Regions from separate parts of the Glutamicibacter nicotianae genome, predicted to be linked through region 3. Evidence: riboswitches for the same ligand, from Rfam matches in the RefSeq annotation. Region 3 holds a riboswitch; each other region holds the start of a gene.

Region 1 (9,987 bases), 150 kb from region 3:
TGCCGGCACCGCCCGTACCTTCCAGCGCTTCACCGCCACCTACCGGGGTGCCAAGCTGCTGAACATCCTCTTCGGCATCCTATTCATCCTGGTCGCCGCGCTGCTGTTGCTGATCCACTAATTTTTCTCCCCCAAAGCCGTCTCGAACCCCTAGTCGTAACCCATTCATGGCCCTGCGCACCGAATCGTTGCCGTTTTGTTGCCGGGAAACGGGCGCGTAGCTATCGATCGAATCGCCTTGTGCCCATAGACTGATGCCATGTTCCGGATAATGATCGTGTGCACGGGAAATATCTGCCGTTCCCCCATGGCCGAGTACATGCTCAAGAATGCGCTCAAGGACGCCGAAGTCTCGCAGGTGGAGGTCATTTCGCGAGCCATCACCGACGGCGAAGTCGGCAAGCGCATCGATGAGCGGGCCGCCAGTACGCTGCGCAGCCATGGGCTTGATGCTGCTGAGCACATTGCCGCCCAGATCGACTCGGACGAAATTGCCAAGATGAATCTTGTCCTGGCAATGGACACCGACCACTTCGAGGATCTCGTTCCCGAATTGGCCGAGATCGATCCGAGCGAACGCCCGCAGCTGAGGATGTTCCGTTCCTTCGATCCGGGAACCGCGAGCTCCCCGCACGACCAGCAGGGCATTTACGACCCTTGGTACGGTGACGCGGGAGATTTCCGCGAGACCTGGAAACTCATTTCTGCTTCCCTGCCTGCCCTTGTAGATTACGTGCGGAGTAATATCACCTCTCGTGGAAACCGCTAGACCGACACTTATTGCCATTGACGGGCGTTCCGGATCCGGCAAAAGCACCTTTGCAACAGACCTAGCGGAATACTTGGAAGCCACCGCCTCCGTAGCTATTTTGCGCCTTGAAGACCTGTACCACGGTTGGGATGGACTGCACAGTTCCTTCGAGCTGTATGAACGGATCCTGCCGCAGCTGGCAGCAGGGATCACCGCTGCATACCCCACCTGGGATTGGGAATCGAGTACCCTCGGCCGATCCAGCAACTTCTCGCCTGCCGAGATCGTTGTCGTTGAAGGCGTCGGCGCGCTCCATGTCGCAGCCCGGAAGTACCTCGACCTCGGAATCTGGCTTGAGGCCCCGGAAAACTGCCGCCGCGACCGGGCGCTGGCCCGCGACGGCGAGACCTACCGCCCGTACTGGGACATGTGGGCCGAGCAGGAAGATCGGTACCTGAAGGCCCATAACCCGCACCACGCGGCCGACCTGGTGATGGACGCCACCAGCGACCGCGATCCCATGCAAATCTGGGCACTGGCCTGCCGATACCTGCCCGCCGGAATACGCCAGCGGTGCGCAGGCCCCAACACGGCTCCCAGCGTCCTGGAATTCCGCCAGAGCTACGAGGCGCCAGATGATGCGGCCTCGCTTTTCGAGCAACTGGCCGCTGCCCTTCCGCATGCCGCGTTATTGGAATCGACAAGCCACAAGCTCAGCGACCCATTGGGACGCAATCGCTATTCGGTGCTTGCTCTCTCCACTGCTCAGCAGCCGCCGTTGCTGAGCGCTACCAGCCACGGCACGAGCATCCGACTGCCCGGCGCGGAAGTACGGCTGGGCAAAGATTTCTTCCGCGCCCTGGCTGGCTGCTGGCCTGGCTCGCCTATCGATGCGAAAACCGGCTATCCGTTGCCCGCATGGGTGGGGTATCTCGGGTATGAGCTGAAACGCGAGGTCGGCGCCGCAGATCTGCAGGCTGTGGTTGAACCCGGACGGGTACGCCCGGATGCCCAGTTCTTCGCGCCGGACACCGTGGTGGTCATCGACCATCACCAAGAGCAGATGCATCTGCACAGCATTGCCGAGCCCGCAGCGGCAGTGAGCATGCTATTGGGCAACCCGCCAGAACTGCGCAGCGGGCGGGAATTGCCCATCCCGGAATTCAGCTGCGCGGATACTGCAACCGGATACAAGCACAAGATCCGCAAAGCTCAACGGGAGATCTATGAAGGCAACACCTACGAAGTGTGCCTGACCACCGAGTTGACCGCCCATGCCGAACAGTTCGATCCATTCGAAGCCTATTGCCGCATGCGCCGCTCCAGCCCGGCACCCTTTGCCCACTACCTGCGCTTCGCCAATCTGCAGATCGCCAGCATGTCGCCGGAACGCTTCCTCGCGCTGTCCAAGGACGGGCAGCTGCGGGCCGAGCCGATCAAGGGCACCCGTCCGCGCGGCGAGAATGAAGAATCGGATCTCGCTTTGAAGCATGATTTGGCTACGCATCCCAAGGACCGGGCCGAGAACATCATGATCGTCGACCTGCTGCGCAACGACCTGTCGCACCATGCGGTTCCCGGTTCGGTGAAGGTAGCCCGGCTGTGCGCGGTGGAATCCTATGCGACGGTGCACCAGATGGTCTCGACCATCGACGCCACGCTGTCCTCCCCGCGCTTGGCCGCCGAGGCCCTGCGTGAAGCGTTCCCTCCCGGTTCCATGACCGGTGCACCGAAGCTGTCCACAATGAATATCCTGGATGAGCTGGAAGACCATCGTGCCCGCGGACTGTACTCAGGGGCGGTGGGCTATTTGGGTGCTGATGGCGCTGCCGACTTCTCAGTGGTGATCCGCACCCTGGTATGCGACCAGCTGGCTGACCAGTCATGGCGCTTGAGCTTGGGCTTGGGCGGAGCGATTACCGCAGATTCGGTACCCGCCGACGAATGGGACGAGGTCATCACCAAATCCCGTGGTGTGCTCCAGGCGCTGGGGGCCAGCTTCCCGGACGAATCCTAAGCGCTACGCGTCACTGCAAGGTGGCCGTCAGGCGTGCGACGTTGTCGATCCAACGTTGCATGCGCGGCCGGCGACGCCACTGCGACAGGGTGATCTCCGAAGAAATATCCCGATAGTGGTTCTGCACCTGGTTGACCGCATCGACCATTTCCTGGCCCAGCAGCATCACGGATATTTCCATGTTCAGGCTAAACGAACGCATATCCATATTCGAGGATCCCACCACCGCCACCTCGTTATCCACGGTGAAGCACTTGGTATGCAGCACCATGGGAGCCGGGTACCGGTGGATGCGCACGCCGGCTTCCAGCAGCTGCTGGTAATACGACTGCTGTGCATGGTGCACCAGGAACTGGTCGCCTTCTTCGCAAACATACAACTCGACTTCCACCCCGCGCTGTGCGGCAGTTGTGATGGCGTAGAGCAACGAATCGTCGGGAACGAAGTAGGGACTGGTGATCTCCAGACGTTCGGAAGCCGAATAGATCAGCGTATTGAACAGCCGCAGGTTGTTCTCGGTCCCGTAGCCTGGGCCGCTGGGCAGCAGCTGCGCCAGGGTGGAGCCCGGGCGTTCCTCGTAGGCCAGCGGGTGGCGAGCCTCAGCCATGTCCATCAGCACTTCCTGGTCGTCGTCCTCCTGCCACCAGTCGGTAGCGAAGGTGACGTCCAGGCTGCGCACCAGCGGGCCTTCGACGCGCAACATCATCTCAACCCATTCGCGGCCAACCTTGTGGGCGGACTCGCGCTTGTAGCCAGGTTCGATCAGGTTCTGGCTCCCGGTGAAAGCCACCTCGCCGTCAACCACCAGGATCTTGCGGTGGTTGCGCAGATCCGGACGTCGCCAACGACGGCCAATCAGGTCGATGGGCAGCATCGGGCGCCAGTTGATATTGGACTTCTTCAGGCGCTTCTTGAAATCCTTGTAGCCCTTTACGCGCAAGGTTCCCAAGTGGTCGAAGAGCAAGCGGACGTGCACGCCGCGATCCGCTGCCGCTTCCAGCGCATCGAGTACCGGTCCAACATAATCCGGGTCATCGCCCATGATGTAGAACTGGATATGAACATAGCGGGTGGCCTTTTCGATTTCCACGCGCATCGCGTCAAGCGAGGCACGATAATCGGAGAGGACCTCAACCTGGTTTCCGCCTTCCAGCGGCATGGCACCGAGGTTGCGATTGAGCATGACCGCCGATTCGACCCATTCCTCCTGGGAATGGAACTCTTCGGGCAGCTGCATGTGGCTCGTGGCCTTCATGATTTCATCATGGGCCCGGCGCTGCTTTTCCAGCCGGCTGCGCGACAGACGCGGGTTGGCGAAAAGCCAATAGGCGACAAGTCCCACCACGGGCAGGAAGAAGATGGCCAAGAGCCATGCCATTGCGGTGGTGGGGCGCCGGTTGCCCGGAACGATCCCGATCATGAAGTAGCGGACCGCTAGCTCGATCGCCACCAGCACGCTCCAGAGAACGCCGCCGATCTGCAAGAAGACTTCATTGCTTGGCCACACGTAGGCACCCCCTTTGGCTATACACTCGAAGTTGGCATTTCGGCCTCTGATCTGCGATATACAGGCCAAAATCCTTCGCTTAGCTTATCGAACAATCCCCTGCTTGTCTGAATCTCCGCCCGCAGAAATCACGCAGAAGACGCTGGGGTTCGATAATCTGTCTTTATGAGCTCACTTGTATTCTTGGATCCTGCCTATCCGGCTGGACGTCTTGCCGATATCACCGCACCGCAACTTCTGGTCACCGCACAGGGAGTCACGCGAGGTGATGGCATCTTCGAATCGATGCTCTACACCAACCAGGCCGTCCGCAAATTCGAAGCGCATCTGGCACGGTTGGCAATCTCTGCTGAAGTTGCAGACCTGGCCATCCCCGATTCGCGCAGCTGGTATGCCGCGGTCGACACCGCGGTTGCCGACTTCGACGCCACCGGCGGCGCCGAAGAGGCCGTGGTGAAGCTGGTTGCTGCACGCGGCGAGCACGACAGCGATCCCACCATTTGCTGGGTCACCGTCACCCCGGCACCGGCGCTGGGCAAGGAACAGCGCGAAACCGGCGTGGATGTCCTGCTGCTGGACCGCGGCTACGACTCGAAGCTCGCCGAACGCGCACCATGGCTCATGATGGGCGCCAAGACCCTCTCCTATTCGATCAACATGGCCGCCCTGCGCTACGCGCACAAGCACGGCGCCCATGACGTCATCTTCACTTCGGCTGACGGCATCATCCTCGAAGCTCCGACCTCGACCGTGCTGGTTGCCCAGCGCGATGGCGAGACCAAGCGGCTGCTCACCCCGATGCTGGAAACCGGCATTCTGCCAGGCACCACGCAAAGCGCGATCTTCGATGCCGCGGCGCAGGACGGCTGGGAGCTGGGCTATGGCCCGCTTCGCCCTGAGGACCTGTACCAGGCCGACGGCGTGTGGCTGGTGTCATCGATCCGCCTGCTCACCCCGGTGCGCACCATCGATGCCAAGCCATTGCGGCTGGACGCCGAGCTCCATGAGGAGCTCAGCGCCCTGAGCGACGCAATCCGCTAGGACCACACCAGGTTGTAGGTCCCTGCCAGCACGGCCGCAGCCATGGCGGCCGTGCCAAGCAGGATTCCGGTTGCCAGCACCATGCCATCACGCCAGGTGAAGGTGGCCGTGCGAATCCAGGTGCGCTTGGCCGTGCCGAACCCCTTGGCCTCCATCGTGGTTGCCAGCCGTCCGGCGCGGCGTATCGCCTGCACCAGCAACGCCAGCACCTGGCCGAGGGTTGCCCTGATACGCTGGCCCACGGTGCCGAAGTTTCCGACACCGCGAGCACGCCGGGCCAGGGTGAGCGTGGTGAATTCTTCCACCATCAGCCCAAGCAATCGCATGCCTGCCAGCGCCCCGAGCACAAACCGGTGCGGGACCTTCAGCTGCTGGGACAGCGCCCCGCCCAAATCGCTGGGGTTCGTGGTGGCCAGCAGCAAGATGCACGGGATGGCCAGTGCGAAGGCGCGCAGTCCGGTGGCTATGCCGCCGGCTACCGATCCCTCGGTGATGCTGAAGGCGCCGAATTGCGCGTACACCATGCCGCTGTCCTGGCCCACCAGGGCAATGCCCCAGGCCGCGAAGATCCCGGCAAGCAGCAACGGCCACGCACGCTTGAGGAATTTCAGCAGGCTCAGCCCGGCCAGCGGGAAGAACACCACGGTCGCCAGGATAATCACCAGTGCCGAGACCCAATCCAAGGTGGTGATCAGCGGCAGCGTTGCCGCGGCCACCGCACCCAGCTTGGCCAGCGGATTGATCTTCGCCAGCCAGCTGTGCCCTACCGGCGCATCGAGCACCGGCCCTTGGCGCGGGGCATCAGCATCCGGGGTGCCGGAAGCGAGCACCAGCTGATTGGCCTGGAGCACCGAGGCAAAATGCTCATCGTGGGTGACTGCAATGATCGCAGTGCCCTGCTGCAGCTCTTCGACCAGTAACCCGGCCAGCTCCCGCCAGGTGTTCGCATCCTGCCCGAATGTCGGCTCATCGAGGATCAGCACCTCTGGCGCGGCTGCCAAAACGGTGGCCACGGACAGCCGGCGCTTCTCTCCGCCGGAGAGCGTGAACGGATTCGCCTCAGCCAAATGCGCCAACCCCAAGCGTTCAAGCAACGCATCGACGCGCGCCTGGACCTGGGCCGGGTCGTACTTCGGCGCGTTGGCGCTGCTCGCCTGCGCACGGCTGGGTGCGAAAGCCAGCTCTTCGCGGACGCTCTGCGTCACGAACTGGTGTTCGGGCTCCTGGAAGACCGAGCCGATCCGCCCGATCAGTGCACCGGCTTTCCAAGCAAACGGGGAATTGCCCAGGCCGTCGGCCAGTTGCGCGGTGGCCGTCAGCTCACCGCTGGCCGGGGCCAGCAAACCGCCCAAGGCCAGGGCCAGCGTCGATTTGCCGGCGCCGTTCTCGCCGAGAATCACCGTGGCGGTGCCCGCCTGCACTTCCATATCCACCGCCTGGGTATGCGGCGCGGTAGCCGTGCGGGCGCAGACCAGCTGCCGCGCTTCAAGCAGCATAGCTCCGGCAAGGTTCTCGGCCGGTGCCACCTGCGGAACATATCCGGGAACCCATAGCCCGGCGGCAGCCAGCTCCTGGCGCACGGGTTCTTCGGTGTACAGCTGACGCGGATCCAGGTCGTGCGCGACTCCCCCGCCCGGTTCCAGCACGATAACCCGGTCCATATGCTCTGCCCAGGCTTCGAGCCGATGCTCGACCACAACCAGCGTGGCACCGGATAGCTTCGCGGCGTTCAGCACCGCATCGCGCAACGGCCCGATGCTCTGCGGGTCCACGTTGGCGGTCGGTTCATCGAGCAGCATGAGGCCGGGTTCCATGGCCAGGATGCCAGCCAGGGCCAAGCGCTGCTTCTGCCCGCCGGAGAGCTGCTGGGTGCGGTGGTCGAAGGACAGCGCGCCCAATCCGACCGCGTCCAGCACTTCGGGGATCCGCTGGCGGATCACGCCCGGATCCATCCCGAGGTTCTCCGCTCCGAAGGCCACATCATCGGCGACCCTGCTTTGCACGACCTGGGTTTCCGGGTCCTGCTGCATCAAGCCCACCGGGTGGCTCCGGCTGAACGCATCGTTGCCATCAATCAGCAGCTGTCCGGCAAGCTGCTGATCCTCATCGGCTTCCAGCAGCCCGGCCATTGCATGCAGCAACGTCGACTTGCCGGCACCGGATGGACCGAGCAACAGCACCTTTTCACCGGCGTGGATCTGCAGATCCAGCCCCGAGATGGCAGGTTCCTGCCGCTCCGAGTGCTGCCAGCCGAAACCAGTTGCGGTGATTGACGCTCCGCGCTGGGTCAGCGAGGCGGCATCGGAATTGGCAACTGAACTCATTTTGCGGTTTCCAGGTGCGCACGCCGGCTCGCCAGTGCGCTCAGGGCACCGGTCTTCGCCAGTCCGCGCGTGGCCAGCCAGGACAGCAGCCCGGCGATGACCAGACCGGAAACTCCGGTGGCGATCACGTGGAAGATCTTCATCCCGGCGGTGTACTCGACGTAGTAGGCCAGGATGTATGCCTCGGTAACGCCGGCGAACAGGCCGGAGGACAGGCCTGCCAGAAGTGCCACGCCCAGGTTCCACTTGCGGTAGCGGAATGCCGCGAAGACCAGCTCCGCGCCCAGGCCCTGGACCAGGCCGGAGATCAGCACGGTCAACCCGTAGTGCGAGCCGAGCAGCGCTTCAACCACGGCGGCCAGCATCTCGCAGTAGATCGCGGCGCCAGGCTTGCGGATAATCAATGCGCCGAGCACCGCGGGGAACAGCCACATGCCGGTGAGCAGCGCGGTAGCTGGAGGGAAAGCCGCGAAGGCCAGCGAAAACAGGCCGTAGCCGGCACTCCATGCCCAGAAAATGACTCCTGAAGCCACGGCGATCACCGATGCCACGACGATATCGACGACACGCCAGCCGGTACGATGCTTCGAAATTGTTTCGTTCATTGTTGGTCCTCCTGTGGAAAGGAGGGGGGATGCACGGAATGAGGGCATGCTGCGCCTATCCGCATCCGAGATGCTCGACTTCCTTCGCCGGTACTAGCCGGGGCAGGTTCGAGGGTCTGCGATCCATCGCACTCTCAGCGTCCTGCGACTTCGTAGAAGTCTGACGCTCCCCTGTCGGAATAATTACTGCTCCCCCACCATACCGCAGGTATGCTGGGCAGAGGAACGATGTGTCACGAGCTTGATCGCGAGGAAAAAATGGATAAAGTGCAGAAACTTGTCACTACCGGCATCACCGTTGGCGCGGGCATGCTCGGTGGTAAGCTGGTTGATTTCATTTGGTTGAAGGCAACCGGCAGCAAGGCGCCACGCAAGGGCACCGAGGAAGCGGCTGAAGCGTCCTTCCGCCGCGCATTGGGCTTCGCGATCGTCTCGGCCCTGGTGGCAGCGATCATGCAGACCGTGGCCGACCGCAGCGCCAACAAGGTTGTTGCCAAGTTCACCAAATAGGCTTCGGCGGCAAGCCGAGAGCGGGAGCAGTTCAGCTGAACTGCTCCCGCTCTTTTCGCATTACTTGTCCTCTGGCCCTTCGGCCTTGGACATCGGTGTTGCTCCGGTGGGCGGTGAGCCATTGACCCTGTTGACCACAAGGCTGAGCTCATCGGAGAACAGGGTTTCCTTGGCCGCGTGCTTGGTGCGGTAGCCGGAACGGCCGATCATGTGGGCGGAAACCGGCGCTGTCAGCAGCTGCATGCCCCAAGCCAACGCGAGGACCGGGATGACCGCCCAGCTGCGCAGGTAGATGGCCAACCCGGCGAAGATCAGCAGGAAGCCGAGCACCTGCGGCTTGGTGGCCGCATGCATGCGGGTGAGCATGTCCGGGAAGGTCAGCAAGCCGATGCCTGCGATCAAGGACATCAGGCAGCCGAGGATCAGCAGGATGGCGACGAGGATATCGAGGAAGAGTTCCATTAGGCATTCCTCTGATCCGAGACGAAGCGCGAGACGGTCACAGAGCCGATGAAGCCGAGCATGCACGCGGCAACCACGAACAGCATGTAGTCGGTGTGCTCGTGCAGCACCATCTCCAGGCACAGGGCGGCGGAGATGATCAGCAGCATCACGTCCAGGGCAAGCACCCTGTCAAGGATTGATGGCCCCTTGGCAACCCGGATCAGGCAGGCGATGGCGCCCAGCCCGAGCATGATGCCGCAGATCCAGATGACGATATCCAGCATGTTTATCCCTTCCTCGCGACGAAGTCCGGTCCGCATTCGCTCTTGATCGCCTCGTACTCGTCACGGCTGCCGATGGCCATGATCAGCCGGCGTTCGATGTCCCGGATAGCTGCCCGTGCCTTCTCCACATCCTCCTGAGACTGGATGTTGATGTAGTGCAGGTACAGGGTCGAGGAGCTGCGGTCCACGTCGATCACGAAGGATCCGGGGATCAGCGTGAGCATGTGGCCCACGGTCATCACGATCAGGTCCGAGCCGGTGCGCAGCGGGACGGCGATGATCGCGCTGCGGGTGCTCTTTCCGCGTGCCACCGCCAGCCAGGCCACGTGGACGCTGGCCGCGACAACCTGTCCGAGGAACCAGATGAACAGCTTCACGCAGTACCAGAGGTTGATCCGGCCCGAAAGGACTACCGGCGGCAGCGGGAACAGGTTCACGATCACCAGGGCAATGACCGCCCCGAAGATCATGTTCGCCAGCGAGAAGTCCTGCCAGAGGGCGCCC
Region 2 (9,987 bases), 2.4 Mb from region 3:
GCCAGGATGTGCTGGGCGCCGATGGAAACGGTCTGCGGCCAATGCAGCCGCTCATCCGGGGCAACTACCTCGCCTTCGGTGATGGTCTTGCCGTTGCCGTGGATGCTCCAACTCATGATTCCCCTTCCCGGCCCTGCGGGTTTCAGGCCGTAGAGAATTCTACTCGGTTCTCGTGGGCCTGCGCGAAGAACGCCAGCTCGTGCTCGCTGGAACGCAGGAACGCCTGGCGCATTTTCTCTCGCAGCGCCGGGTCGGCCAGCGTCCACGCGGTGCGCACCATCTCGATCGCCTGGGCGGTGGCCTCGTCGAATTCCGGGGAGGAATAGGTCTCCAGCCAGTCGCCGTAGGGGTGCCCGGCATGGTTAGCCGCCGCCAGCCGCTTGCCGATGTCCTGGTAGAGCCAGTAGCACGGCAGGATTGCGGCGATCAGCTCCGCATAGCTCCCGGTGCAGGAGGACAGGTGGTTCACGTAGTTCAGCGTGGTCGCCGAAGGGTTCGCCAGCCCTTCCACCAGGTGGCTGCGGTGCAGCTGCAGCTCGCCCTCGAGGATCTGACCGGCGCCGTTGGCCCAGAAGCGCTGCGCATCCAGGTCCGGGGCCAGCGCGCTGGCCTGCGCGAGCACCTGGGCGTAGCGCTGCAGGTACAGGGCGTCCTGGGCCAGGTAGTACTCGAACTTCTCGCGTTCCAGGCTGCCGTCGGCCAGCTGCATGATGAACGCCAGCTCGTCGATGCCCGCGCGCAGGCCCGCGATGTCCTCCCACCAGCCGGCCATCGGATCAGCGCCGGCGAAGAACCCGGCGAAGTGGTTGACCGGGCCGTGCCCGCTGCCCACCTGCAGCTGGTCGGCCGCCGCAATTGCCGCTGACAGATACGCCTTGGACTGCTCCAACGCGGCGGTCCAGTCTCCGGTGGCAGCGAAGCGGGTGGCCAGGGCGCTGGAGAGGGTACAGCCGGTGCCGTGGGTGTTCTTGGTGGCATGGCGCGCACCGTGCAGCTCGCAGCGCACCCCGTCCGCTGCTACCAGCGCGTCGGGGCAGACCGCCCCGGCCAGATGCCCGCCCTTGGCCAGCACCAGGGCATCGTGCTTGGCCGCCAGGCGCTGGGCCTGGCGCAGCACCTCGTCCCATGATGCGGCTACCGGCTCGCGCAGCAGGCTGGCCAGTTCCAGCAGGTTCGGGGTGATCACCGTGGCCCGGTCCAGCAGCGAATCGAGCGCCGCTTCGCCATCGAGCAGGCGGTCTCCGCTGGTGGCCACCATGACCGGGTCCAGGACTACCGGAGCATCCACGGTTTCCAGCCAGCCGGTGACTGCGCGGATCACCTCGGCGTTGGCGAGCATCCCGATCTTGATTGCATCGATGCGGATATCCGCGCTGATGGCTTCAAGCTGGGCGAGGACGAAATCGCCGCTGATCGCCTGCACTCCGGACACCCCATGGGTGTTCTGCGCGGTCAAGGCGGTGATCACGCACATTCCGTAGCCGCCGTTGGCGGCAATGGCCTTCAGATCCGCCTGGATTCCGGCGCCACCGGAAGGATCGGATCCTGCGATGGACAAGATGTTCATTTGGCGGCCTCCCATGCCGAAACGAGCTGCGCGCTGGCCTGCTGCGGATCCTCTGCATTGCAGATGGCGCGGACCACTGCCATGCCCGCTCCGCCGCCGGCACGGATGGCCGCCGCGTCCTCGTGGGTAATGGCACCGATTGCCACGCAGGGCAGTGAGGCCAGCGTCGTGGCACGCGCAAAGCCGTCGAGGCCCAGGGGAGTGGGATGGTCCTTCTTCGTCGGGGTGGCGCGGACGGCCCCCACACCGAGATAGTCGATGACCGCGGCGTCCTTGTTCGCCTGGGCCAGTTGCTCATCGCTGGAAGCGCTCAGTCCGATGATACCTTCGCCGATGATCTGCCGGGCCAACTGCACCGGCACATCCTTTTGCCCGATATGGATGCCGTTCACGGCTGCGCCGGCAGCCCGCGCCGCGAGGTAGACATCGATGCGGTCATTGATCAGCAACTGGGCCTTGCCCTCGGTGAGCTTGGCGGCCGCGCAGGCCAGCTCGAAGAATTCCCGGGCGGTTTCATCCTTGGCGCGCAGCTGGATCCACTGGATTCCTCCGGCGACGGCGCCTTCGATCACTTCCAGGGTGCTGCGCGGGGTGCAGCTGGCAGTATTGGCTACCAGGTAGGCTCCGTAATTATGCATGGTTCAGTTCCTCGTGCTTCAAAGTCTTAAGTTCTTCTGGATCGGTTGCGGACAGCGCATCAATGAATGCGACGGCGAAGCTGCCCGGACCTGTGCTGTTCTCCAGGGCCTTTTCAGCGGCCAGCCCGTAGAAGCCGTGGGCCGCGATGGCGGCCTCGAACGGGTCATCGTGGACCGCAATCATGCCGGCGCAGAACGCGCCCAACGCGCAACCGCCGCCGGTGATCCGCGTCAAGCCGATTCCGTTGGTGTGCACCAGGACCGTCCGCGTGGCATCGATGATGGCATCGGACTGGCCGGAAATGGCCACCACGCAGTCATGCCGCTCGGCCAGCTCGCGTCCAGCCGCCAAGGCGGCAGAGACGTCATCCAAGGCATCTACACCGCGTGAAGCCGATTGCCGTCCGGCCAGGGCCAGGATTTCCGAGGCGTTGCCGCGAATCAGGGCCGGGCGTTGCCGGGCAATGCGCCGCGCGAAATCCGTGCGCACCGGCAGGGCGCCGACCGCCACCGGATCAAGGATCCATGGGGTGCCTGCTGCGCTCGCCGATTGCACGGCTTCTTCCATGGCGGCCAGCTGCTCGGTGCTCGGAGTTCCCAGATTCACCAAGACGGCGGAAGCCGCCTTTGCGAAGGGGCCGGCCTCTCCGGGCAGATCCGTCATGGCCGGGGACGCGCCGGATGCCAGCAGGGCATTGGCGGTGAAATTTGCTACGACGGTGTTGGTCAGGCAGAAAACCAAAGGTGATTGTTGCCGGTATTCTTGGGCAACTGCATGCAAAGCCATGCGACATCCCTCCGCTAGCGTGAACTAGATCAGGTTCAACGGGTCTCATCTCAGTCGGTTGTTCCGACACCCCGTGTCACTGCCATAGAGCGTACGCACAAGCGGTTCCAAGGACAAGTTACTTACGCTCGCGCCGCGCCACCAAGGCCTTGAGCGTGGCCGCATCGACCTGCTGGGCGGCCGCCAGCGACCAGAGGTGATCCACCGCGGCCAGCAAGTCTTCGCTGGCATCCACCGGCCGAAGCCGTTCGTTGACCACTGTGCCGGCTCGCCGCCGGGAGGTGATCAGACCTTCGGCTTCCAGTTCCTTGTAGGCGCGCGCTACCGTTCCGGCAGCAACGCCGAGGTCGGTGGCCAGTGCGCGCACGGTGGGCAGCTTGCTGCCTGCGGGCAATTCTCCCAGGGTGATCAGCGAGGCGATCTGCAAGCGGATCTGCTCGTAGGGTGCAGTGGCCGCCGCGAGGTCGATACTGATTTGCGTGCTCATGATGCTGCTGTCGGCTGCTGTGCACGCACCATCGCGGTACCAGGACGCTCCAGGAAAATCACCGCTGGGACAACGAAGACCAGAAGTGCAAACAGCCCCAGGCCTGCTGGGAAGCCGTAGCCAATCAGCAGCATGGCAAGCACAGCGCTGGTGGCAACGCGCATTGACCGCAGCTCCAGAACCCGCCGATACCAGATTTCTTCAGCTGGCGAGACGGCCCAGGGAATAGTCGCCCGGCGGCAGGACCAGGTGAAGCCCATATGCGCCGCCGCAAGCAGCAGCAACAGCCCGATGACTAGTCCCCGGTTCGGAGGAGCGAACCCCCAAAGCGTCTCCAGCGGTGGATCCAATAGCAGGTAAGCGCAGATGGCAACCAGCAAGCCAGCGGCGATGTAGGACCACAAGGGCAGGGGTGCATGATGCTTTGGTGCTGCACTCGCCTGCCGAGGCACCTTGCTGGCGTAGCCCAGATACAGCGTATTGAGCACGATGTAGAGCAATGCCGCACCGGCAAAGAGCACCAGGATCCACGTAGTTCGTTCATTGGTCGGCATCCGGAATTCCTCATCCACGGGCAGGAATGACCAGCCGATGGCAACGGCGAGCAATGCAAGGGTAGCCGTGGTGTATTGCAATGCGAAGAGCTGATCTCGCAAGCGCGAGAAGGCGGTCCGTTCCCTGATGGTGGAGTGAGCCGAGAATGTGGTGCGCGGGCCCCAGAAGAACAGCGTAAGAGCCACCGCAAGGGCGCCATAGTTCAATAACTCGTACGGTCCACCGGTTGAATAGCCTTGCGAGTAATTGGCCACCGATACGCAAAATGCCAGCAGCACGATACCGGTATTGCGCAGCAACCGGTTGAGCCATACCGTGCGCAAGGCCTGGTTGTCTTCGGCGGTGATGCCGGCCAAGGGGCGCCGGTTCAGGATCACTGCTGCAATCACTCCGGCGGCCACGACGATACCTGCCAGAGCCACGATGAAGACCGGGAGCATTTGGTTTCCGGGCAGCAGGCCATCGGTTGGGCCCGCAGAGGTGTAGGAGTAGCTGCCATCAGAATCGAACATAGTGGTTTCCGACTCCGGGATGCCAACGCTCCCTTCGACGCGGGAGGCCGGCCACAGCAATCCCACCGCGGCCAGAAGCAACAGCGCGACGAAAATCCCCAGGGACCTCGGGAACGGCGTCGCCAGGGTGCGCGCCTCAAGTGAGGCGGTGCGCACCGGCTGGAGTTCCTTGGGCCAGGTGAACAAGCCAATGAGGTAAACGAGAAGAATCCAGATTCCCGGCGAGAGAGCTGCAGCGAAAACCGAACTCGAATCGGTCCCGTTCATAGGAATGCGCCACGTCTCAGGCAGATCCCACGAAGTCGAAGCGAAGAATGCGATCAATGCGCACCAGAATGAGTGCGACTGGGCGCGGACGATGGCCGGTGCCTCACGCCGATGCGCCACGGAGCGCAACCACAGGTAAATGACTGCGCCAACGAAAGCGATGGATATGGCGCTCGCCGGGACCTGGCTCATGGCCATTAATGTATCAACTATTTGATACATATTGAATCCCTTCGTGAATTAATCAGTGAATATCCGCCTCGTTGCCGTACGCTCAAAACATGGGTCTGTTTACTTCCACGCCGTTGCCCGAACCGGTCGGCGATTCCGCACCTCCGGTGGACGAGCATCCATCACGCATCGCAACAGTTCTGAGCCATTTGCGGCGTTCCGCTGACACCCGGATCACGCATCCGCGACGCTTCCGCCTGCAGCAGCTCAAGGCCCTGGAAAAGATGCTCGACGAGCATCTGGAAGACTTTGTCCAGGCCCTGGCTAAAGACCTGGGCAAGAGCGCCACCGAGGCCAAGTTCTCCGAGATCGACGTGGTGCGCGCAGAAATAGATTTCGCCCAACGCCACCTCGCTGAATGGATGGATTCCACCAGCGTCAAAGTTCCGCTGGCCCTGCAGCCGGCCATGGCCAAGGTGGAGCCGCGTCCGCTGGGCGTCGTGCTGATTATCGGCGCCTGGAACTACCCGGTCCAGCTGGTACTCGCACCGCTGGTCGCGGCCATTGCCGCCGGCAACGCCGCGGTGATCAAGCCATCCGAGCTGGCTCCGGCCACCTCGGGCGTCTTGGCCAAGTTCCTCCCGGTCTACCTGGATGAACGTGTTTATGCGGTCGTTGAGGGAGGAGTGGACACATCCACCGAGCTGCTTGCCGCCCGCTGGGACCATATCTTCTACACCGGCGGTGAACGCGTGGCCAAGATCGTGGCTGCCGCGGCGGCAAAGCACCTGACGCCAACCACTTTGGAATTGGGCGGAAAATCGCCGGCCGTGGTGGAAAACGATTCGCTGGCTTCGGCAAAGCGCCTCGCCTATGCCAAATTCATGAATTCCGGTCAGACCTGCGTGGCCCCGGATTATGTCTTGAGCATTGGGGACTCCACTGAGCTCATCCAGCGCCTGGGCCAGGCCATCACCAGCTTCTACGGCAAGGAGCCGTTGACCCACCCGGACTACGGCCGCATCGTCAGCCGCAAGCACTTCGACCGGCTGTTGTCGATGTTCGAGCAGGGCGAGGTGGTTTTCGGAGGCGAATATGACGAGGAAACACTGCGCATCGCACCGAGCATCATGCGCAATCCAGATCTTGAAGGAAGCTTGATGACCGAGGAGATATTCGGTCCAATTCTTCCAGTGATCGAGGTGGAAAGCTTCGAGGAGGCCCTCGAATTCATCGCCCGGAGGCCGTCTCCGCTGGCTGCCTACCTGATGAGCGAAAGCCCGCGGCTGCAGTCGATCTTCTCCGACCGGGTGCGCGCCGGCTCAATCGTGCATAATGCCCCGCTGGTCCAGATGGTCGTTCCAACCCTGCCTTTTGGCGGCATCGGACCGAGCGGGATGGGGGCCTACCATGGCAGGCACGGATTCGAGCGGCTTTCACAGATGCGCTCTGAACTCAACAAAACGACGGTAGTTGACACCCTGAGCGCAATATATCCTCCGTATTCATGGGCTAAGCGAAAGATTATTGATCGCTTACTGTAGCGCGGTTCATAGTGTTGTGGCTTGTCAGGGTGCTTGGATTGATAGGTTGGAAATTTTCAAGCATCAGGAGATGTAACGCATGACTGAGCCCGCACCGTCCCAAGACGGTCTGAAGCGTGGCCTCAAAGCTCGCCATATGCAGATGATTGCCATTGGCGGCTCGATTGGTACCGGACTTTTCGTCGCTTCCGGCGGCACCATTGCGCAAGCAGGACCCGGTGGTTCGCTGGTGGCCTATGCGCTGATTGGCCTGATGGTGCTGCTCCTGATGCAGTCACTGGGGGAAATGAGCGCCCGCCTTCCGGTCGCCGGGTCCTTCCAGACCTACGCGACGGTCTTCGTGAACCGCCACTTCGGCTTCGCGATCGGCTGGAACTACTGGTTCAACTGGGCAATCACCGTGGCTGCCGAACTGGTAGCCGCCGGGATCATCATGTCCTATTGGTTCCCGGATACTCCGGGATGGATCTGGGCTGCCGTCTTCCTGGCGCTGCTCACCGGCCTGAACGCGTTGTCCGCCAAGGCCTTTGGCGAGGGCGAGTACTGGTTGGCCGCGATCAAGGTCATCACCGTAGTGGTCTTCCTGATCTGCGGTGTCGCAATGATCTTCGGCATCCTGGGCGACTCCACGCCAGGTTTCAGCAACTGGACCGAGGGCGAGGCGCCATTCGTTGGCGGCTGGCTGTCGATCGTCTCGGTGTTCATGATTGCCGGCTTCTCCTTCCAGGGCACGGAGCTGATCGGCGTGGCCGCCGGCGAGGCAGAGAACCCCAAGCGCGATATCCCGCGGGCCATCAAGGCGATCTTCTGGCGGATCATGCTGTTCTACATCGGCGCGATCTTCGTAATCGGCATGCTGATCCCATACCTGGATCCGTCGCTGCTCTCCTCCGAGGCATCTGATATCACCACCTCGCCATTCACCCTGGTCTTCGAGCGCGCAGGCGTGGCCTTCGCCGCGGCCTTGATGAATGCGGTGATCCTCTCGGCCATCCTCTCGGCGGGCAACTCCGGGCTATATGCCTCTGCACGCATGCTTTATTCGATGGCGCTGGACGGCAAGGCGCCAAAGATCTTCGCCCGCTTGAACAAGCGCGGCGTGCCCATGCCGGCCATGCTGATGACCGCATCGGTGGGCCTCTTCGGCTTCCTGACCGCGATCATCGGGCAGGGCTCGGCCTATACCTGGCTGCTGAACGTCTCGGGCCTGTCCGGGTTCATCGCGTGGGTGGGCATCGCGGTGTGCCACTACAAGTTCCGCACGGCATACATTGCCAGCGGACAGGATCTGGCGAAGCTCCCGTACAAGGCGCCGCTGTTCCCGCTGGGTCCGATCCTTGCCTTCGTGATCCTGATCGTTGTGATCGCCGGCCAGAACTACCAGGCCATCCTGGATGGAAACCTGCTGCAGATGGCTTCCAGCTACATCGGCCTGCCGATCTTCCTGCTGCTGTGGCTGGGCCACTGGCTGGCTACCCGCAAGCAGCCAGCCGTGGAAATCGACCCATGGACCGCGAAGCTGAATTAGCCAGCTAGCGCGGCATCGACAATCACCCGGGCCTCTGCCAGCACCTGCTGCAGATGTTCGGGTGATTTTGTCGATTCTGCATAGATCTTGTAGATGTCTTCGGTGCCCGACGGGCGCGCGGCAAACCATGCGTGCTCGCTGGAAACCTTCAGACCGCCAATCGGGAAGCCGGCCGCTTGCGTGGCCTTGGCGGTAATCGGATCCGAAGCCAGCTCGGTGGCAGTGACCATCGAAGGATCCAGCTTGCCCAGGAGGGCCTTCTGCTCGCGGTTTGCAGGCGCATCGAAGCGGTCGTAGAAGCTGGGACCATTGCGCTCGACCAATTCGGCATGCAACTGGCTGGGGCTCTTGCCAGTTACCGCGCGGATCTCGCTGGCCAGCAGGGCCAGCATCAGGCCGTCCTTGTCGGTGCTGAACGCCTTGCCGGAGAAGTCCAGGAAGCTTGCCCCAGCCGATTCCTCGCCGCAGAAGGCAACCCTGCCCGAAGCCAGCGGCTCAACGAAGTACTTGAAGCCCACCGGCACCTCGCGCAGCACCCGGCCGTGGGAGGCCACCACCTTGTCGATGAGCACCGATGAGACCAGCGTCTTGCCGATCTGGGCATCGGACGGCCACTGCGGGCGATGGGTGAGCAGGTAGTCGATGGCCACGGCCAGGAAATGGTTCGGGTTCATCAGGCCGGCATCCGGGGTGACAATGCCGTGGCGGTCGGCGTCGGCATCGTTGCCGGTCGCGATGTCGTACTTCTCGCGATTGGCCACCAGCGAGGCCATGGCATGGGCGGAAGAGCAATCCATGCGGATCTTCCCGTCCTTGTCCAGGGTCATGAAGCCGAAGCGCGGATCCACGGACTCGTTGACCACTTCGAGGTTCAGGTTATAGCGCTGGGCGATCTCGCCCCAGTAGTGGACCGAAGCGCCACCCAGCGGATCTGCGCCAATGGAAATTCCGGAATCCGCGATGGCCTTGAAATCGATCACTTCCGCCAAATCGGCGATGTACAGTTCGCGGAAGTCGAATGGCTGGGCATTGGGCTCGCCGCGCTTGATCTGCCCGCTGGCCAGCAGCTCGTTGGCCCGTGCGGCGATGGGCCCGGTGATTTCGGATTCGGCCGGTCCGCCATGCGGCGGGTTGTACTTGATGCCGCCGTCGGTCGGCGGGTTATGCGAGGGCGTGATGATCAGGCCATCGGCCTGCTCGCCGCCGCTGGCGTTATGCACCAGGATTGCGTGGCTGACCGCTGGAGTGGGAGTCAGCCCGTCATCGGCCAGCACTCTGACGCCGTTGCCCGCCAGCACTTCCAGCGCGGTGCCGTATGCCGGCTCGGAGAGCGCATGGCTGTCCTTGCCCACGTACATTGGCCCAGTGATGCCCGCGCTGTTGCGGTAATCGACCACGGCCTGGGTGATCGCGGCGATATGCGCTTCGTTGAAGGTGCCGTTCAGCGATGTGCCGCGGTGGCCGGAGGTGCCGAAGATGACTGCCTGGTCTGGGTTCGCGCTGGAAGGCACAATCCGGGTGTAGGCGTCGATCACCGCCTGAAGATCGATCAGGTCGGTTTCCTGCGCCGGCTGCCCGGCTCGTTCGTGTGCCACTGCGTGTGTCTCCTAGGTGGTGCGATGTCCACGGGGTCGTAGACAATGGATAGTGATGAGCTACTACCCATACCCGCAAAACCCCTACCAGCGCCCGCCGGAATCGACCGGGCTGTCGGTGGCGTCGCTGGTGCTCGGCATCCTTTCGATGCTGGGCTTCGCCATAATCATTCTAGTTCCGCTGGCCGGAGTGATCACCGGGCACCTCGGCTACCGGCGTGAACCGAACTCGCGGGCGCTGTCGCTGGCTGGGCTGATCACCTCCTGGATCGCGCTGGTGATCGCGGTATCGCTCTATGCTTTGGTGATCTGGTTGGTCCTCTGGATGCCCGGGGC
Region 3 (9,987 bases):
CGAAGACGAGCTTCTTGTAGCGGGGCGAGGCGGATTCCCAAGGAGTGTTGGTCATGGCTCAAGTCTAGTTCAGCCCGGGCCGGGAGCGCTCATTGCCGCCGGGGCATTTCCGCGTGACTCCCCCGACAGCGCTCCGGCCTCAGAACAGGGCGGATTGCTCTTCCTTGAAGTCCCCGCGCTGCTCCACCACCGCGACCTCGCGGGTTTTCAGCTCGGCGGCATCCAGCAAGCGCAGGGTGGTGCCATCGCCGCTGTCGGCGAGGATGCTCTGTCCCAGCACGCCGCGGATGCGCAGGTTCACGGTGCTTCCGGGCAGGGTCGTGGTCCAGGCATGCAGCGCATGCGCATCCCAGGCGCCAATGACCGGGCGGGCGAAGGCCGGCTGCTCCCACAGCTCGTCGCGCAATTGCACGCCAAAGATCTCCATGCCGCGCTGCGCGCCGAGGAAGTCCCTGGCCCGGCCTGCCGCGTCGGCGTTGATCTGATCAAGCTGGGCGTAGTCCAGTTCCCAGCTGGCCAAGCCCTTGACCTTGGACTTCTGCCGCACCTGCTGGCTCAGGCCCACATGCTCGGTAACCAGGTCTTCGATCACCCGGATGGCCGCCCCGTCAGTGGCGCGGGCGACATAGCGCGCAATGACTGCGCCCTGCTGCGCCAGCCGTGTCCATTTGCTCTGGGCCGAGGTGGTGCCGACCTTGGTCACTCCGTGGGCGAAGCTGGCGATATACAAGAAGTGCGGCTGTTCCAGGTACTTGCGTAGGCCTTCGGGGGCTTCGCCGGTCTTGTGGAAATGGTGCATGAACTTCGACTGGTCCAGCCGGCGGCAGCTCTCGCATTGGGTGCCGGTGCGCAGGGCCTTGTTCTTGGGGCATGTCAGCGTATTGCGCGAGCCGTCGGCGTTCATCGTGATGTAGCCCAGGCAGAACTTCAGTTCTCCGATCTCCAGGGCCAGTGAACGCCCCGCTTCCAGGTACTCGGTCCCCCAGGTTTCGCCGCTGCGCAGCCGGAGCATCGGAGCGGGTTCGTGTTCTGCGAAGCTGATGCCGTGGCATAGCTGCCGGGTAGCTGAAGCGAATTCCATCAGGACCTTTCTGAAGTTTCACCTCCAACGATAGTTCACTGCAGAGGGCCAGGTCCGGTGGGCAGGTTGGCCGATTCGCAAAGTCCGAAAGTTAGCTGGACGAATTCCCGTTTGGTTCTGGCCTAATTCTTAGGAGATGCCCTTAGGCTGAAACTGCACCGGAAACGTACCGCGGACCGGGCCACAATCTGTTGAGGTGATCCAGGATTTCAGTCCCATTTGATGACGAGACGCGTGCAGTGGCAATCACGGCTGCTGGAACTACCCCGTCCCCGGCCGAGTTGCAGCGATTGACGAAGGCCTTCCACCACGATTTCCAGCGCTTCATGATGGAATACCAGTTTGCGGTGGACGAAGTGCTGACCAAGGTCTCGATCTTGCGTGAAGAGTTCTTGTACTTGCACAAATACAATCCAATCGAGCACGTCAGCTCCCGGGTGAAAACTCCGGAGAGCATCATGCGCAAGGTTGCCCGCCGGGCCATCGCGCCGTCCCTTACTGCCATACGCGAGAACATCAGCGATATTGCGGGTGTGCGCATTACCTGCAGTTTCGTCAAGGACATCTATAAGGTCCTGAACACCTTGACCGCTCAAAATGACCTGAAGGTCATCCAGATCAAGGATTACATCAAGAACCCGAAGCCAAGCGGCTATAAAAGTGTCCATGCAATTGTGCAAATTCCGGTCTTCTTATCCGACGGCCCTGTCGACGTCGTAGTGGAGTTGCAAATCCGCACGATCGCCCAGGATTTCTGGGCAAGCCTGGAGCATAAAATTTTCTACAAGTACGAGGGGGAGGTTCCAGAACATCTAGTACAGGAGCTCGCCGATGCGGCAGCTGTTGCAACGAAACTCGATATGCAAATGCAACGCTTGCATACCGAAGTACACGGCCATGATGCCAATGATGCAGCAGGACAAGAGACGAATTTCGATACGAAGGCCTTCCAGGGACTGCTCTCGCTGGCACAGCAAGCCAGCACAAGGAGCCCTGAAAAGGGTGCGGACAACTAAGCGTTATTGGCTTCGAAACGACGGGTCCCTGAAGACCGCTTCGAACCCGGAAACCAAAAAAGATCCTCAGCCGAAGCCGAGGATCTTTGATTTGGTAGCGGCGCCGGGACTCGATCCCGGGACCTCACGATTATGAGTCGTGCGCTCTAACCAGCTGAGCTACGCCGCCACAAGTGAGAAACAATCCAGTAGAAGCCAAGAAAGCTTCTCACTCAGAGCCCCCTGCCGGAATCGATCCGGCGACCTCGTTCTTACCAAGAACGCGCTCTACCACTGAGCTAAGGGGGCAACGAGTAAATACTCTACACGCATTTCCCGGCAAAGAAAAATCGGCAAACCGACCTGGAAAACACCCCGAAATTTCCATAAAACCACTAGTCAAATTGAGATTAGCCACTCACCATAGACCTTCAAGGACGAAGACTGGGACAAAAGGCGCTCGGGTGACGATGCTCACTGAGGTGTCCCTTGTGGTCAATCGCGGATTCGACCAGACTCGCAGGATAAGATCCCGCGACACTTTCCCTCGTGGCAGAACCACAGACCTCCCACGCAAAACACAGGAGGCTCAACTCCCCCAGTCCCTCGACCCTGGGATTATGGATTGCCTGGAAGGGCATCTGGCATCCGGTGCGCGGAGTCGCCACAACGCGCCGCGAAAGTAATCCAGGAAGCATGAAGCAAGCTCTCACGCGCACGGAATTCACCTAGGCAACCCGACTCCCATTTCCGTCTTGATTAGGAATATTGTGACGTCAGCAACAAATCCCCGGGGGATTTTGCAAACCTCGAAAACCTGTGTAAAGTATTTACCTGTTGCCCCCTTAGCTCAGTGGTAGAGCGCGTTCTTGGTAAGAACGAGGTCGCCGGATCGATTCCGGCAGGGGGCTCGCAATGAGAGAAGCAATCTGATTCCAGATTGCTTCTCTTTTCGTTTATCTGCCGCTCTTAGTGCCCCATCGCGCGGCCATCGCCTCAGCCTTCGCCCGCGCTGCTTCGCCAGTCTTCTGCCACGCCGTCTTCCCCAGATTCCCGATTCGCGCTGCAAGAGGCTGATCGCTTGTACAAGCTAGCTCCTGCCGCCGGGCCAGTGCCCGCATCCTGAATTGCTGTCACCCTTCTGACCACTGGATTTGCGTTTCCTCCTCCCAAGCGTGCTATGTTGTTCGCGACCACACGGGTGCCCTGGCAAGGGCTGAGATCGGGCTATCGCCGTCCGCGACCGTTGAACCTGTCCGGGTCATGCCGGCGAAGGAAGTGAGTTTCCCCAGTGGAACAATTTGAACAGCACCCTGCCCACACCCTTGCCTACCGCGAATCTGCGGGAATTTCTGTTCCCGTCACGCAGATCCATCTGGCAGACTCTCCCAATGGAAAGCCCAACGAGCCGCTGTCGGTGTATCGGACCAGCGGACCGGGAAGCGAACCGACCCAGGGCTTGCCGCCCTTCCGCGAGCAATGGATCCTGGAGCGCGGGGATGTGGAGGCTTACGCAGGCCGCGAGCGCAATCTGCACGACGACGGGCGCTCGGCGGTCCGCCGCGGCACGGCCAGCGCGGAATGGGCTGGACGTTCAGCCCCTCCGCTGCGGGCCGTTGGCGGAGCGCGCGTAACGCAGATGCACTATGCACGTGCCGGGATCATCACCCCGGAAATGCGCTATGTGGCGCTGCGCGAGGAATGCGATGTAGAACTGGTGCGCAGCGAGCTCGCGGCCGGACGAGCCATCATCCCGGCGAACATCAACCACCCGGAATCCGAGCCGATGATCATCGGCAAGGCGTTCCTGGTCAAGATCAATGCGAATATCGGCAACTCGGCGGTGACCAGCTCCATCGCAGAAGAGGTCTCCAAGCTCCAATGGGCCGCCAAATGGGGTGCCGACACGGTGATGGACCTGTCCACCGGAGATGACATCCACACCACCCGAGAATGGATCATCCGCAACTCCCCCGTGCCCATCGGCACCGTGCCGATCTACCAGGCGCTGGAGAAGGTCAATGGCGAAGCCAACAAGCTGACCTGGGAGATCTTCCGCGACACTGTCATCGAGCAGTGCGAGCAGGGCGTGGACTACATGACCATCCATGCTGGCGTGCTGCTGCGCTACATCCCACTGACCGCCAACCGGGTTACCGGCATGGTTTCACGCGGCGGGTCCATCATGGCCGGATGGTGCCTGGCGCACCACCAGGAGAATTTCCTCTACACCCACTTCGATGAGCTGTGCGAGATATTCGCGCAGTACGACGTCGCCTTCTCGCTGGGCGACGGGCTGCGCCCGGGCTCCATTGCGGACGCAAACGACGCAGCCCAGTTCGCCGAGCTGGACACGCTGGCCGAGTTGACCAAGCGCGCCTGGCACTACGACGTGCAGGTGATGGTCGAGGGACCGGGGCATATCCCGTTCCATCTGGTGCGCGAGAATGTGGAGCGCCAGCAGGAATTGTGCGACGGGGCCCCGTTCTACACCTTGGGCCCGCTGGTCACCGACATCGCGCCGGGCTACGACCACATCACCAGCGCCATCGGTGCCACGGAGATCGCCCGCTACGGTACCGCAATGCTCTGCTATGTCACGCCCAAGGAGCATCTGGGGCTGCCCAACCGGGATGACGTGAAGACCGGCGTGATCACCTACAAGATCGCGGCTCACGCGGCAGATCTGGCCAAGGGGCATCCGGGTGCCACGGCCCGTGATGATGCGCTGAGCAAGGCTCGTTTCGAATTCCGCTGGAATGACCAGTTCGCGTTATCCCTAGACCCGGTCACCGCGCAGGAATTCCATGACGAGACTCTGCCGGCCGAGCCGGCGAAGACCGCACACTTCTGTTCCATGTGCGGGCCGAAATTCTGCTCCATGCGCATTTCCCAGGACATCCGCGACGAATACGGCTCGGCCGAGGCACAAGCGGCCTTGGCCGGGATGGCGCAGAAGAGCCGGCAGTTCCTGGAAAGCGGCGGCACGGTCTATCTCGGGGATGAGATTCCGGTAGGGACCCCTGCCGAATAATTAGCCCGGCATGCGATAACGCCCTTGGAGCAAGCTTTCGGCTTGCCCCAAGGGCGTTATCCAGTGCTACTCAGCTGTAGCTGCAGGCTTAGTAGTCGCGACGTCCACCGCTGCGGTTCGATTCGCTGTAGCGGTCCTTGCCGCCGCGTCCGCCACCGAATCCGCCACGGCCGCCATTGCGTCCGCCACCGAATCCACCACGGCCGCCATTGCGTCCGCCACCGTAGCCGCCACGGCTACCACGGAAACCTCCGCGGTCGCCATCGTCATCACGGCGCGGGCTGCGGCCATTGTCGAGCTGGAGATCGATGGCTTCGCCGCCGATGCGCGTCTTGGAAAGTGCACGCCACTGGTCCTTGCTCAGCTCTGCTGGCAGCTCCACCAGGGTGTGGTCCGATCGGATGTCGATGCCGCCGATTTCCGAAGAATCGAAGCCGCCCTCGTTGGCCAGTGCGCCAACGATCGAGCCTGGCTGAACGCGGTTGCGGCGGCCAACTGCCAGACGGTACATGGCGTTGCCCTCGGCAGCGGTCTTGCGGGCACGTGGACCGCGCTCACCGCGTTCGCCACGCTCCGGGCGATCCATGCGGGCCTTCTTCGCAGGCGACATGACCGGCTCGGTCATCAGCAGCGGGCGTCCGCCCTGGGCCATCAAAGCCAGTGCAGCCGCGATTTCGAGGTGGTCCAGGTCCTCGTGCTCGGCAGCGAACTTCTCCACGATCTCGCGGAAAGTAGTCAGGTCCTGGCCGCTGATGGTCTTGTCGATGCGGTCGGTGAACTTCTGGATGCGGCGGTCGTTGACCGAATCCAGCGACGGCAGCTGCATCTGGGTCACCGGCTGGCGGGTCGCCTTCTCGATGGCACGCAGCAGGTACTTCTCGCGCGGGGTCATGAACAGGATTGCGTCGCCCTTGCGGCCGGCACGGCCGGTGCGGCCGATGCGGTGCACGTAGGACTCGGTGTCATGCGGGATGTCGAAGTTGATCACGTGCGAAATTCGCTCGACGTCCAGGCCGCGGGCTGCCACGTCGGTAGCCACCAGGATGTCGATCTTGCCCGAGCGCAGGTTCTCGACGGTGCGCTCGCGCTGCTGCTGCGGGATGTCGCCGTTGATGGCGGCGGCGGTGAAGCCGCGGGCCTTGAGCTTGTCGGCCAGGTCTTCGGTAGCCATCTTGGTGCGCACGAAGGTGATCACGCCGTCGAATTCCTCGGATTCGAGGATGCGGGTCATGGCGTCAAGCTTGTGCGCGCCCATGACCTGCAGGAAGCGCTGGGTGATGTTGGTACCGGTGGACTGCTTGGACTTCACGGCAACTTCCTGCGGGTTGCGCAGGTATTCAGAGGCGATGCGGCGGATGGTGCGCGGCATGGTGGCCGAGAACAGGGCAACCTGCTTCTCTTCCGGAGTCGCTTCGAGGATCTTGTCGACCTCTTCGGCAAAGCCCATGCGCAGCATTTCATCGGCCTCGTCCAGCACCACGTACTGCAGGTTCGACAGGTCGAGGGAACCCTTGTTGATATGGTCGATCACACGGCCTGGGGTGCCCACGACTACCTGTGCGCCACGGCGCAGGCCGTTGAGCTGCGGGCCGTATGGGGAGCCGCCGTACACTGGCAGAACGGTGAAGTTCGGCAGGTACTTGGCGTAGGAGGTGAAGGCCTCGGCGACCTGGAGGGCCAGCTCGCGGGTTGGAGCCAAGACCAGGATCTGCGGGGTCTTGGCTGGGCCATTGGTGTCAGCCAGTTCGGCCATGCGGGACAGGGCAGGCAGTGCGAAAGCAGCGGTCTTGCCGGTACCGGTCTGGGCCAGGCCGACAACGTCGCGGCCTTCGAGGAGCAGTGGAATGGTCGCTGCCTGGATTGGCGATGGCTTCTCGTAGCCAAGGTCGGCAAGCGATGCAAGCACGCGGGCATCCAGGCCAAGCTCGGAGAAGAGCACGGTTGGCTCTTCCGGGGTCTGGTTGTCGTTGGTGTTTACGGGCATGTCAGAAGACACGAAGAATTACCTCATTCGTTTGGGGATAGGCCTTGGCCGTCCCCAAAGAAACGACGTATAGGCTGCACAGTCAGATACAAGTCACGCTCATCAAGCGCTCCCCTATGACATAAAGACCCGCACACACTTTGCGGAAAATACAACACGAGAAGGCTCCAACCTCAAAAATTGGGCTGGATGCGAGAGGGATACCCTGATGTTCGCGAACACTTAATGCTAGCTTGAACGGCACTGAGTTGTCAGTGTCGAAGCCGTGTGAGATCGGGCACCGCGACAGAGCACGTAGGGTTAAGCACGTGAAGAAACCTCTTTTTCCAAGGCGTCCCAATGAGCCCACCCCCGGCGGACTGTTCGTCGCCCAAATGCTCTGGTTCCTGGCCGGAGTGCTTTTTCTCGGCTTTGGCGGCTTCCTGGCCTATGAGCAGAGCCGGGATTCCACACTGGATTTCGGCAGCATTGCGCTGATGGTCTTTTTCGCCGCAGCGGGCATCGCCTGCGGCGTGCTGGGATACCGGCTGTTCACCGGCGACCGGGCAGCGCGCGCCCAGCTGTCCTGGCTGGGACTGATTGCCGCACTGCCGCTGCTGCTGCGGTTCGGACGCTACTCGCTGCTGGCGGCCATCATCATGTTCAGCGTGGTGCTGATGTGGATGCCGGCGAGCAACAGGTACTTCAAGATCGTCGATCCCAAGCCGGCCAAGCGCCGCCGGTAGCCGAACCGGAACCCGGTTCAATGCACGAAAGACCTGGGTTCTGCTGCCCTTGGCGGGCAGCAGAACCCAGGTCCTTTGCGTTATGCGCATTTACAGGTTGGTGAAGGCCTTCTCCAGATCTTCGATCAGATCTGCCGGATCCTCGATGCCGACCGACAGGCGCAGCAGGTTCACTGGCACTGCCAGCTCGGTGCCCTTCACCGAAGCGTGGGTCATCTCCGATGGATAGTTCATCAGCGACTCGATGCCACCCAGGGATTCAGCCAGGGTGAACAGCTTGGTGCTCTCGGCAATCTTGCGGGCCGCCGATTCCCCGCCCTTGAACTGGACGGAGACCATGCCGCCGAAGCCGGACATCTGCTTCTTGGCGATCTCGTGGCCCGGGTGGTCTTCGAAGCCCGGATAGAGCACGCGCTCGACTTCGCTGCGTTCGCGCAACCACCCGGCAACCTGTGCGGCGTTCTCCGAGTGGGTGCGCATGCGCACGCCCAGAGTCTTCAGGCCGCGGGTGGTCAAGAACGCATCCATTGGGCCCGAAACAGCGCCCACTGCGAACTGGATGAAGCCGATCTTCTCGGCCAGCTCGGCGTCCTTGACGATCACCGCACCGCCCACCACGTCGGAGTGGCCGCCAATGTACTTGGTGGTCGAGTGCACCACGATGTCTGCACCCAGTGTCAACGGCTGCTGCAGGAACGGGCTGGCGAAGGTGTTATCCACGACCAGCAGTGCGCCGGCGGCGTGGGCAATCTGAGCGACCTTGGCGATGTCGGTGATCTTCATCATCGGGTTGGACGGGGTTTCCACCCACACCAGCTTCGCCTTGTTCTTCTCGATGGCAGCGGCCAGGGCCGCCTCGTCACCCATGTCCACCGGGGTGTTGCCGATGCCCCATGCACCCAGGACGCGGTCAATCAGGCGGAAGGTTCCGCCGTAGGCGTCGTTGCCCAGCACGATGTGGTCGCCCGGGCGCAGGATTGCGCGGATCAGCGAATCCTCGGCGGCCAGGCCCGAGCTGAAGGAGAAAGCGTGGTTGCCGAATTCGGCGCCGGCCAGCTGCGCCTGCAGCGAGTCGCGGGTCGGGTTGGTGCCGCGGCCGTACTCGTAGCCGTTGCGCAGGCCGCCAATGCCGTCCTGCGCGTAGGTGGACGAGAAGTGCAGCGGCGGAACTACCGCGCCGGTAACCGGTTCGAATTCCTGGCCCGCGTGGACAAAGCGGGTGTTTGCGCCCTGATGGTTTTCAGTCATCGATATCAATCCTTTGTGGTGAAGTCTCTAGCGGGTGGTGTAGGCCAGAAGGTCGGCTGCGGTGGCCGCGGCAATCACTTCGCCGCCCTTGGTCAGCAGCACGGCCGGGTGGCTCTTGAGCAAGTCTTGCGCATGCTCCGGGGTGTCTGCGGTGCCAATGAATGGCATTGCCAGGTCGCCCAGATCTGCCAGCGTGCTGGTTGGTTCTGCACCGGCCAACAGCGCGTCGGTGATGTCGCTGGCACCGATTACGCCGCGGATCTCGCCGATTCGCGCAGGCAGTGGTGCAGTGGCTACGACCAGCGCGTCATCGCCCTGCTCGCGCAGCGCCTTGGCCGCCTCGGCCAGGGTAGTGTCCAATGGCACTGTCGCGGTGCCTTGCTTGGCCAGCGCCTCGCCGATGAAGTCCAGCGCGGAGTATTCATCGGTGGTGAAACCCTGGTCCAGCATCCACTGGTCGTTGAAGATCTTGGCCAGGTAGCCGCGGCCGCCATCCGGTGCGATCACGACAACCACGTCGTCTTCGCCCAGATCCTTGGCGACGCGCAACGCGGCGACGACAGCCATGCCCGAGGAACCACCCAGCAGCAGGCCCTCTTCCTTGGCCAGACGGCGGGTCATCTCAAATGCTTCGGCATCGGTGACCGGCTCCACGGCATCCGGCACCGAGGGGTCATAGTTTCCCGGCCACATGTCTTCGCCGACGCCTTCGACAAAGTAGGGGCGTCCGGTGCCGCCGGAGTAGACCGAGCCATCCGGGTCAGCGGCGATGATCTTCACCGGGCCGGAAGCGCGGTCAGCGGAGATCTGCTTGAGGTAGCGTCCGGTGCCGGTGATGGTGCCGCCGGTTCCTGCGCTGATGACCGCATGGGTCAGCTTGCCGTCGGTGTCATTCCAGATTTCCGGGCCGGTGGTCTCGA

What was found. Region 3 has a riboswitch for thiamine pyrophosphate ahead of thiC (phosphomethylpyrimidine synthase ThiC). Riboswitches for the same ligand answer to the same signal wherever they lie in the genome.
Region 1: it holds a riboswitch for thiamine pyrophosphate, as region 3 does, so the genes downstream of both, JOE62_RS13645 (ECF transporter S component) here and thiC (phosphomethylpyrimidine synthase ThiC) in region 3, are expected to answer to the same signal.
Region 2: it holds a riboswitch for thiamine pyrophosphate, as region 3 does, so the genes downstream of both, thiM (hydroxyethylthiazole kinase) here and thiC (phosphomethylpyrimidine synthase ThiC) in region 3, are expected to answer to the same signal.

Annotation. Positions count from the first base shown of each region.
Region 1 covers NZ_JAFBCH010000001.1:2,857,546-2,867,532, forward strand. The annotation lists gene JOE62_RS13615 (LysE family transporter) at 1-121, shown strand, start outside; gene JOE62_RS13620 (low molecular weight protein-tyrosine-phosphatase) at 260-769, shown strand; gene JOE62_RS13625 (chorismate-binding protein) at 756-2,768, shown strand; gene cls (cardiolipin synthase) at 2,779-4,275, opposite strand; gene JOE62_RS13635 (aminodeoxychorismate lyase) at 4,441-5,316, shown strand; gene JOE62_RS13640 (ATP-binding cassette domain-containing protein) at 5,313-7,640, opposite strand; gene JOE62_RS13645 (ECF transporter S component) at 7,637-8,245, opposite strand; TPP riboswitch at 8,308-8,428, opposite strand; gene JOE62_RS13650 (DUF4235 domain-containing protein) at 8,504-8,755, shown strand; gene mnhG (monovalent cation/H(+) antiporter subunit G) at 8,816-9,217, opposite strand; gene JOE62_RS13660 (MrpF/PhaF family protein) at 9,217-9,483, opposite strand; gene JOE62_RS13665 (Na+/H+ antiporter subunit E) at 9,486-9,987, opposite strand, start outside.
Region 2 covers NZ_JAFBCH010000001.1:318,921-328,907, forward strand. The annotation lists gene JOE62_RS01610 (uracil-xanthine permease family protein) at 1-116, opposite strand, end outside; gene thiD (bifunctional hydroxymethylpyrimidine kinase/phosphomethylpyrimidine kinase) at 143-1,567, opposite strand; gene thiE (thiamine phosphate synthase) at 1,564-2,205, opposite strand; gene thiM (hydroxyethylthiazole kinase) at 2,198-2,992, opposite strand; TPP riboswitch at 2,982-3,076, opposite strand; gene JOE62_RS01630 (GntR family transcriptional regulator) at 3,111-3,479, opposite strand; gene JOE62_RS01635 (hypothetical protein) at 3,476-5,005, opposite strand; gene JOE62_RS01640 (aldehyde dehydrogenase family protein) at 5,095-6,528, shown strand; gene JOE62_RS01645 (amino acid permease) at 6,608-8,056, shown strand; gene pgm (phosphoglucomutase (alpha-D-glucose-1,6-bisphosphate-dependent)) at 8,053-9,651, opposite strand; gene JOE62_RS01655 (DUF4190 domain-containing protein) at 9,707-9,987, shown strand, end outside.
Region 3 covers NZ_JAFBCH010000001.1:2,706,871-2,716,857, forward strand. The annotation lists gene JOE62_RS12925 (hypothetical protein) at 1-55, opposite strand, end outside; gene JOE62_RS12930 (DUF2797 domain-containing protein) at 140-1,081, opposite strand; gene JOE62_RS12935 (GTP pyrophosphokinase) at 1,321-2,097, shown strand; tRNA gene JOE62_RS12940 (tRNA-Met) at 2,190-2,266, opposite strand; tRNA gene JOE62_RS12945 (tRNA-Thr) at 2,314-2,385, opposite strand; tRNA gene JOE62_RS12950 (tRNA-Thr) at 2,916-2,987, shown strand; TPP riboswitch at 3,264-3,371, shown strand; gene thiC (phosphomethylpyrimidine synthase ThiC) at 3,368-5,110, shown strand; gene JOE62_RS12960 (DEAD/DEAH box helicase) at 5,199-7,094, opposite strand; gene JOE62_RS12965 (hypothetical protein) at 7,403-7,819, shown strand; gene JOE62_RS12970 (cystathionine gamma-synthase) at 7,910-9,067, opposite strand; gene JOE62_RS12975 (pyridoxal-phosphate dependent enzyme) at 9,095-9,987, opposite strand, start outside.